DNA from 2 places in the Ureibacillus sp. FSL E2-3493 genome. Region 1 is predicted to be linked to the other one. Evidence: a T-box and tRNA genes for the amino acid it is inferred to sense, from the RefSeq annotation. Region 1 holds a T-box; the other holds one or more tRNA genes.
The links. A T-box is a leader RNA that pairs with one kind of tRNA and senses whether it is charged. The one in region 1 lies ahead of trpS (tryptophan--tRNA ligase), so its partner is inferred to be a tRNA-Trp.
Positions count from the first base shown of each region.

Region 1 (4,403 bases):
AAATAATAGAAATCATAGCGTTTTTATAGTAACCTAATAAATAGTTTAGAACCTAAGGGGGATAAAGAGAAACCATGAAAAGAAGAGTCGTGATTACAGGTGTCGGAGCTGTTACACCGCTTGGTAACACAATTGAAGAGACATGGGAAAATTTAATTGCTGGAAAATCAGGTGTTGGACCTTTAACGAGAGTGGATGCTGAAAAGTTTCCTGTTAAAGTAGCAGCTGAAGTAAAGGATTTTGATATTGAACAATATATAGATAGAAAAGAAGCACGAAAAATGGACCGTTTTACTCATTATGCGTTAGCTTCTTCTATCATGGCAGTAAAAGATGCTGAGCTTGAGATTACGGAAGAATTAGCACCACGAGTAGGTGTTTGGATCGGTTCAGGTATAGGTGGTATGGAAACTTTTGAAAATCAATTCGAAACGTTCCAACAACGTGGGGTACGTCGGGTAAGCCCATTCTTTGTACCGATGATGATTCCAAACATGGCTTCTGGTCAAGTGTCCATTCACTTAGGAGCAAAAGGTATCAATTCATGTTCTGTAACGGCATGTGCATCTGGGACTAACTCAATCGGGGATGCTTTTAAAGTAATCCAACGTGGCGATGCAGATGTGATGATTACTGGTGGTGCTGAGGCGCCAATCGTAAATATGGCAGTAGCAGGATTTTGCTCAAGTACTGCATTGTCATTAAATCCGGATGCCCAAACTGCTTCCCGTCCATTTGATGCGAATCGTGATGGATTTGTTATTGCAGAAGGTGCTGGTATTTTAGTATTAGAAGAATATGAACTTGCTAAAAAACGTGGTGCAAAAATTTATGCAGAAATAGTAGGATATGGTGCAACAGGTGATGCTTATCATATTACTGCTCCAGCTCCAGAAGGTGAAGGAGCTGCCCGTGCTATTCAACAAGCATTAGATGATGGTGAAGTAAGTCCATCATTAGTAGGTTATATTAATGCCCACGGAACAAGTACTCAATATAACGATTTATTTGAAACAAAAGCCGTAAAAACAGTATTTGGCGATCATGCATACAAATTGGCAATGAGTTCAACGAAATCGATGACAGGTCATTTACTAGGTGCTGCTGGTGGGGTAGAAACAATCTTTACTGCTTTAGCGTTAAAAGAAGGTGTTTTACCGCCTACAATTAATTTAGAAAATCCTGATCCAGAATGTGATTTAGATTATGTACCAAACACTGCCCGTAGAGAATTTGTAGAATATGCAATGAGTAATTCCCTTGGCTTTGGTGGTCATAATGCAAGTTTATTGTTGAAAAAAGTCGATTAATTTTAATTCTGACATTATGTCGAAATAAAAGATGCCTTTAGCGAAAAGCTAAAGGCATTTTTGTTTATGAAAATGAATATTTAGTTATTAAAGGATGGTGGACATGTTTCGATTTATGCTCTTTTTATTTAGCTATGGAATTTGTGTCATGTCAGTAGGGAACTTACTACTTTATTTAAATTATCGAACACTAGGTTATTCATGGTCAGCAGTTTGGTCTTTTATTGTTGGAACCCATGAATTATACATAGCGATCGTGTCACTGATTATTTTATTTATTTTGATTTTCGACCTAATCCCATCGCGTTTTCCATTTTCTTAATCGTTTTAGATGCAATGGCATTGGCTTTCTCTGCCCCTTCATCTAAAATGCGATCTAACTCTTCAGAATGAATTAACTCGTTAAAGCGTTCTTGGACAGGCGTCAAATGTTCAATTAAACTTGTTGCGACCCCTTCTTTGAAAGCACCGTAGCCTAAGCCATCATATTTTTTCACTAATGTGGCAATATCTAGCCCTGTAACAGCTGATTCAATTGTTAATAAATTTGAAACACCTGGCTTATTCGTTTCATCAAATGCTACAAAGCCATCTGAATCCGTAACGGCAGATTTAATTTTCTTTTCAATTTGTTTTGGCGTATCGAGTAAACGAATCGTTGCCTTCGTATTTGGGTCAGATTTGCTCATTTTTTTCGTTGGTTCTTGAAGGGATTTAATACGAGCCCCTGCCTTCGGTAATTGAATTTCAGGAATGACAAAGACATCGCCGAATCGCTTATTAAAGCGTTCTGCTAAATCGCGAGTTAACTCGATATGTTGTTTTTGGTCTTCTCCAACTGGTACGATGTTTGTATTGTATAAAAGAATATCACCAGCCATTAATGGTGGGTAAGTTAAAAGACCAGCATTCACCGATTCTTTTCCATCGGATTTATCTTTAAATTGGGTCATACGTTCAAGTTCCCCAATCGTTGCTACACATTGTAACATCCAGCCAGCTTGAGCATGGGCGGGTACTTCCGATTGGATAAATAATGTTGCCTTGTTTGGATCAATTCCAACTGCTAAATAAGTTGCAGCTAATGTACGAATGTTTGATTGTAACTCTTTAGGATCTTGTGGAACGGTAATTGCATGCTGGTCTACTATACAATAAATGGCGTTTCCTTCATCTTGAAGGGCTGGAAACTGCATAAGTGCTCCTATGTAATTTCCTAATGTAATAACTCCTGTTGGTTGAACACCTGAAAAAATCGTTTTCATGTAAAAACCTCCTAATGTTCTTTAAAGATTTAATCTTTTTAAAAGTAAGCATAAAAAAACATCATACGTCCATACGTTTTCACGTAATGGGACGAATGATGTTGAATCCGCGGTACCACCCAGTTTGTCATTAATGACCACTTTGACTTCGTAACGAGAAGTAAACGGGCTTTACTACTAAAAGTGTAAGTTCATAAAGCCAACTCGAAAGTCCATTCCTATTGCTCCGTCTTCTGTTTACACCAACCACAGATTCTCTATGCACGGTAGGCAAAAGTACTACTCTTTTTCATCGTTTTTTCAATTTGTTTAAAAATTATATAAAAAATTAGAACTAAAAGCAAATATTAATTTATTTCTATTGTTGGAATGAAAATGAAAAAGTTTGGGTAGGATTGTATCGAAGAACGCAATAAATCGTTTTCCAGTTACGCTTTTCTTGAAAAAAACGTACTATTTAACAGAAAGTTGCGATATCTTCTCGATTAATGTCGGCTAATTGAGAATATTGAAATTGATGAATGGAAATAGTTTAATTTTTTATCTATAAGGGAAATAAATAGAGTAACTAACAATAAATTAAGAAATTCCGTTTTAAAAGAGAAAAAAATGACATAATTAATGTGACATGTTAATTCTTTTTTAATGGTAAGCTATATCCAAATGAAAAAGATTGTTGTATAATGAAAACATGTTTTTAAATTAAATTAATTCTAAACTAATAAAAGCTTGAGAATATACACACCGATACCACTTAGGAAGGAAGTGTAATAATGATTGTAACATTATTTACATCACCAAGTTGTACATCTTGTCGAAAAGCAAAGGCATGGTTAGAAGAACATGAGATTCCATATAGAGAGCGTAACATATTTTCTGAGCCATTAACAATCAGTGAAATTAAAGAAATTTTACGAATGACTGAAGATGGAACAGATGAAATTATTTCGACACGTTCAAAAATTTTCCAAAAATTAAATGTTGATGTGGAAAGTTTACCATTACAACAATTATATGAATTAATTCAAGAATATCCTGGATTATTACGTCGACCTATCATTTTAGATGAGAAACGTTTACAAGTTGGATATAATGAAGATGAAATCCGACGATTTTTACCAAGGAAAGTTCGTGCTTTTCAATTGTTAGAAGCACAAAAAATGGTGAATTAATTATTTTTAGGAATATTTAGATTCGTTAATCGATAAAATCCATTAATCTTGGATTTTATCGATTTTTATTTATATATCTAATTCTATTTTATAAAGTAGAAAAAAAGGAAAATTTTAATTCATTTTTCAAATCGTTATACTTGATTTCATCTGTATAGTCAACTACAATTTCAATATTCAAATTATTTTATTTGAACAGTGTTTTTTTCTTTTCATTTTAAATAGGTAATCATACAATAGAGTTATAGAATAAAGCATAGATATAAATAAAAACCGTTTTGTTCTGTAGCAAAAATTGCATTGTATTACTGGTCGTAAGTTTTTGAATTGTCAGGTTAAAACTGTACAATACAAAACATACTAAGAACGCTTTCTTTGTTTTTCAACGAATGACTGTGAAGGGAGTTGAGTCTAATGGACATCGAACGCGTAAACGAAAACACAATTAAACTCTTCATTACTTATCGTGATATTGAAGATCGTGGTTATAGTCGTGAGGAGATTTGGTATAACAGAGCAAAAGGGGAAGAACTTTTCTGGGATATGATTGGAGAGATCAATACAGAAGATTACTTTGATCTTGATGGACCAATTTGGATACATGTGAATGCTTCTGAACATGGTCTTGAAGTGATTGTAACTCGTGCTAATATAAA
Region 1 covers NZ_JBBOPK010000001.1:869,099-873,501, forward strand. The annotation lists gene MHH69_RS04525 (beta-ketoacyl-ACP synthase III) at 1-6, shown strand, start outside; gene fabF (beta-ketoacyl-ACP synthase II) at 75-1,310, shown strand; gene trpS (tryptophan--tRNA ligase) at 1,586-2,575, opposite strand; T-box leader at 2,660-2,877, opposite strand; gene spxA (transcriptional regulator SpxA) at 3,352-3,747, shown strand; gene mecA (adaptor protein MecA) at 4,162-4,403, shown strand, end outside.

Region 2 (4,403 bases), 2.0 Mb from region 1:
CGAAAGACGGGCTTAGTGATCCGGTGGTTCCGCATGGAAGGGCCATCGCTCAACGGATAAAAGCTACCCCGGGGATAACAGGCTTATCTCCCCCAAGAGTCCACATCGACGGGGAGGTTTGGCACCTCGATGTCGGCTCATCGCATCCTGGGGCTGTAGTCGGTCCCAAGGGTTGGGCTGTTCGCCCATTAAAGCGGTACGCGAGCTGGGTTCAGAACGTCGTGAGACAGTTCGGTCCCTATCCGTCGTGGGCGTAGGAAATTTGAGAGGAGCTGTCCTTAGTACGAGAGGACCGGGATGGACACACCGCTGGTGTACCAGTTGTCTTGCCAAAGGCATCGCTGGGTAGCTATGTGTGGACGGGATAAGTGCTGAAAGCATCTAAGCATGAAGCCCCCCTCAAGATGAGATTTCCCATTACGCAAGTAAGTAAGATCCCTCAAAGACGATGAGGTAGATAGGTTCGAGGTGGAAGTGTGGTGACACATGGAGCTGACGAATACTAATCGATCGAGGACTTAACCAAATCTTGAATGCATTCAATGTCTTTATCCAGTTTTGAAAGAATAATAAATTTGAAGCAAAAAAATATAAAAAAAGTATTGTAATTGCTTTCAAATATGGTATAATAATACTTGTCTTTCGGTTTTAAGTCTAGTGATGATGGCAAAGAGGTCACACCCGTTCCCATACCGAACACGGAAGTTAAGCTCTTTAGCGCCGATGGTAGTTGGGGGCTTCCCCCTGCGAGAGTAGGACGTTGCTAGGCGGCTATCTAAATATTCCGAAGTAGCTCAGTGGTAGAGCAACCGGCTGTTAACCGGTTGGTCGTAGGTTCGAGTCCTACCTTCGGAGCCATACTTCTTGGAGAGTTGTCCGAGAGGCCGAAGGAGCACGATTGGAAATCGTGTAGGCGGGTAACACTGTCTCAAGGGTTCAAATCCCTTACTCTCCGCCATATTACTTATTGATTGGCCCGTTGGTCAAGTGGTTAAGACACCGCCCTTTCACGGCGGTAACACGGGTTCGAATCCCGTACGGGTCACCATTTGAATTTTATAAATCCAGTTGGAGGATTAGCTCAGCTGGGAGAGCACCTGCCTTACAAGCAGGGGGTCGGCGGTTCGAGCCCGTCATCCTCCACCATATTTAATTTATGGTATAATGAAAGTAACAAAATAATAATATTATCGCGGGGTGGAGCAGTTCGGTAGCTCGTCGGGCTCATAACCCGAAGGTCACAGGTTCAAATCCTGTCCCCGCAACCAAATGGTCCCGTGGTGTAGCGGTTAACATGCCTGCCTGTCACGCAGGAGATCGCCGGTTCGATCCCGGTCGGGACCGCCATTTTAAATAAAAACATGGGTCAGTAGCTCAGTTGGTAGAGCATTAGATTGAAGCTCTAAGTGTCGGCGGTTCGATTCCGTCCTGACCCACCATGTAGATATGTTGCCGGTGTAGCTCAATTGGTAGAGCAACTGACTTGTAATCAGTAGGTTGAGGGTTCAAGTCCTTTCGCCGGCACCATTCTTCGGAGGGGTAGCGAAGTGGCTAAACGCGGCGGACTGTAAATCCGCTCCTTCGGGTTCGGCGGTTCGAATCCGTCCCCCTCCACCATTTCAAAAAAATAGGGGCATAGTTCAACGGTAGAATAGAGGTCTCCAAAACCTTTGGTGTGGGTTCGATTCCTACTGCCCCTGCCAATTTTTTAATTTAAAACTAGTTATTACGGCGATTGTGGCGAAGTGGTTAACGCACCGGATTGTGGTTCCGGCATTCGTGGGTTCGATTCCCATCAGTCGCCCCATTCTAAGTTTTAAAATAAAGAAATTGAACATAAATATAATTATGGCGATTGTGGCGAAGTGGTTAACGCACCGGATTGTGGTTCCGGCATTCGTGGGTTCGATTCCCATCAGTCGCCCCATATAAACTTAGAATTACTATCTACATTATATTTTTGGGGTATAGCCAAGCGGTAAGGCAACGGATTTTGATTCCGTCATGCCCAGGTTCGAATCCTGGTACCCCAGCCATTTTGCGGAAGTAGTTCAGCGGTAGAACACCACCTTGCCAAGGTGGGGGTCGCGGGTTCGAACCCCGTCTTCCGCTCCAAAAAGTTATGGCGGCATAGCCAAGTGGTAAGGCACGGGTCTGCAACACCCTTATCACCGGTTCGAATCCGGTTGCCGCCTCCAAAATTTTAATCGGTATGACCGATCTTTTTTTTATCTTTTTTTAATATGCCGGTGTGGCGGAATTGGCAGACGCGCACGACTCAAAATCGTGTTCCATCACGGAGTGTCGGTTCGACCCCGACCACCGGTATCATACTGCTACTGAGAAAGCAGTAAAAGTAACGTTTCTTACATTATGTAAGAAACGTTTTTTATTTGTTTTAAAAAGGCTTCCGAGCAAAATATCGTGTACATAAAATTGTGTGTGTACCTTGTCTTTAAACACTTGGAAATCGGGAAGAGGTAAGGCATAAATCCTTTTCTCTTAAGTAAACCGATAAATATGATCTAGACGTAATTTCAAATAAAAATAACAAGTTTTACTCCTTAATGAAGGAAGGCTTGTCTTATAATGAAAATATGCAGCTTTTAGAGGAGATAGTTGAAAAGCTTAAAGAGATAGGATGGGAAGACATGCAAAGTGATTTATTGAGTAAACTAGAAATTCTTTACCATACAGAATTATCGAATGGATTCCCATACGAAGATATTGAACTAATTGAAAAAGATTTCGTGGGTATTATCGATGAAGAGAATTGGTTGGCTGCTGATTTTAATGAATTTTGTATGTTTATTGCGGGAAGTTCTACTTATGTACTAGCAAATAAGAAAATTCCTAAATATCAAAGGCAAATTCTACATAAAGACTTTTTTTCACTTTACCCGAACTATTACTTTTTAAAAGATTCATTAGCTAATTATTCAAACTTTCATAGAGAACTTATCAGTTTTGAAAAAACAAGAGAATTGTTACTTACAATTATTAATAAAAATAGATAAGTTATTTTAGTTAAAAGAATTATTTTAAAAAGAAATGAAGAATACGGTAAAGGTAAGCTTCTAGGAAAAAGGATTTTCTATACGAAGGTTTTACAATCCCTTATTTATGTTGAAATCGATTTATTTGTCTTTTATCCTTTTTATTTTCTAAGCATTATACCAATGGTTTAAAGGTCCAGACTCTCTAGCACGTCTTAAAATTATATCCTATCAAGAGTATTCGGAAAGACCCAAACCATTAGTATAATCCTTGTGAACGATGAAAATTAGAACTGTTTCAAATCCTCTCCCGCTTAATAATGACGAAAGAGGCTATGATATAAACAAAAGAAATTAAATAGAATAGACTTGCAATGGTTAAGAAATCAATTAAGTAACCAGTAAGAATAATCCCTAAACCGCTCCACAATGAAATCTGTAAATGGTATTTACCAATTCGTTCACCTGCAGTTTCATTATCATTATTTCTAGCCAAAAAGGCTTTTTCTGTATTTTTTTGAATTGCACCGAGGATTCCCATCATGATCTGTATCATATAAACTTGCCATACCTCGTACAGAAGTGGTATAAGCAACATTACGGCAGCCGTGCCTAGTGTGTAAATAAGTAGCATTTTCTTATCACCATACCTATCACCTAGTCGGCCGATGATTGGATAGGTAAGCGCTGCGGTTAAAGTAAACAATCCATAGGCCCAACCAAATTGAGAGTAGCTATCTCCAACATTTTTAATCAATAATAAATAAAATGGAAAGACTACACTACTTGCTGCAATTAGAATGCTTTGGGCAATTAAAAACTTACGGAAATTCATTGACTGTACTCCTTGTAAAATAGATTCATAAATAATTCATTCATGTCAAACTGTTTCTTTTGTTCGAAAAACTCTTTGTTCTTCGGATAGGCTTCATCCATTTGCGCTTGGGTAGGATAAGAATAGTAAGGCAAATAGTAGGAGCCATCGTGTTGTAAGGTAACATCAATCATTTTCTGGATAACCTTATTGGTTTTTTCAATTTCCTTTTTGCTTTTACCTTGGTTAATTAGTAAAACAAGTGCAAACATATCTTCTTTTGCATAGGATAATACCGCCTCATTATCTTCATTTACATAACGAACCGTAATATTTAATAGATTTAGTTCTTCTTTTTCAAGCATTGACCGTAAATCATCTAGATACATAGAGAACTCATCAATTGGGACAAAGTATTCTTGTAAAATTTCAGTTTTGCTTGGGTTGTCATACTCCATAAATTTACTGTCCCCTCGCATCGCATTGTTACGTGTAATGTAGTTCCCATCTTGGCCAACATATAACTTGTTTTGCATATCCCAAAGTAGGTTCTTTCCCCAATCACTGTAACGTGAAAGTCCAAGCATGAATTT
Region 2 covers NZ_JBBOPK010000001.1:2,889,162-2,893,564, reverse strand. The annotation lists rRNA gene MHH69_RS14995 (23S ribosomal RNA) at 1-526, shown strand, start outside; rRNA gene rrf (5S ribosomal RNA) at 654-769, shown strand; tRNA gene MHH69_RS14985 (tRNA-Asn) at 784-858, shown strand; tRNA gene MHH69_RS14980 (tRNA-Ser) at 867-958, shown strand; tRNA gene MHH69_RS14975 (tRNA-Glu) at 974-1,048, shown strand; tRNA gene MHH69_RS14970 (tRNA-Val) at 1,071-1,146, shown strand; tRNA gene MHH69_RS14965 (tRNA-Met) at 1,192-1,268, shown strand; tRNA gene MHH69_RS14960 (tRNA-Asp) at 1,272-1,347, shown strand; tRNA gene MHH69_RS14955 (tRNA-Phe) at 1,364-1,439, shown strand; tRNA gene MHH69_RS14950 (tRNA-Thr) at 1,452-1,527, shown strand; tRNA gene MHH69_RS14945 (tRNA-Tyr) at 1,534-1,617, shown strand; tRNA gene MHH69_RS14940 (tRNA-Trp) at 1,630-1,703, shown strand; tRNA gene MHH69_RS14935 (tRNA-His) at 1,732-1,807, shown strand; tRNA gene MHH69_RS14930 (tRNA-His) at 1,852-1,927, shown strand; tRNA gene MHH69_RS14925 (tRNA-Gln) at 1,962-2,036, shown strand; tRNA gene MHH69_RS14920 (tRNA-Gly) at 2,041-2,115, shown strand; tRNA gene MHH69_RS14915 (tRNA-Cys) at 2,125-2,198, shown strand; tRNA gene MHH69_RS14910 (tRNA-Leu) at 2,246-2,328, shown strand; gene MHH69_RS14905 (YxiJ family protein) at 2,580-3,017, shown strand; gene MHH69_RS14900 (MFS transporter) at 3,295-3,831, opposite strand; gene MHH69_RS14895 (FAD-binding oxidoreductase) at 3,828-4,403, opposite strand, start outside.
Region 2: it has a tRNA-Trp gene. The T-box ahead of trpS (tryptophan--tRNA ligase) is inferred to sense a tRNA for this amino acid. The anticodon was not compared.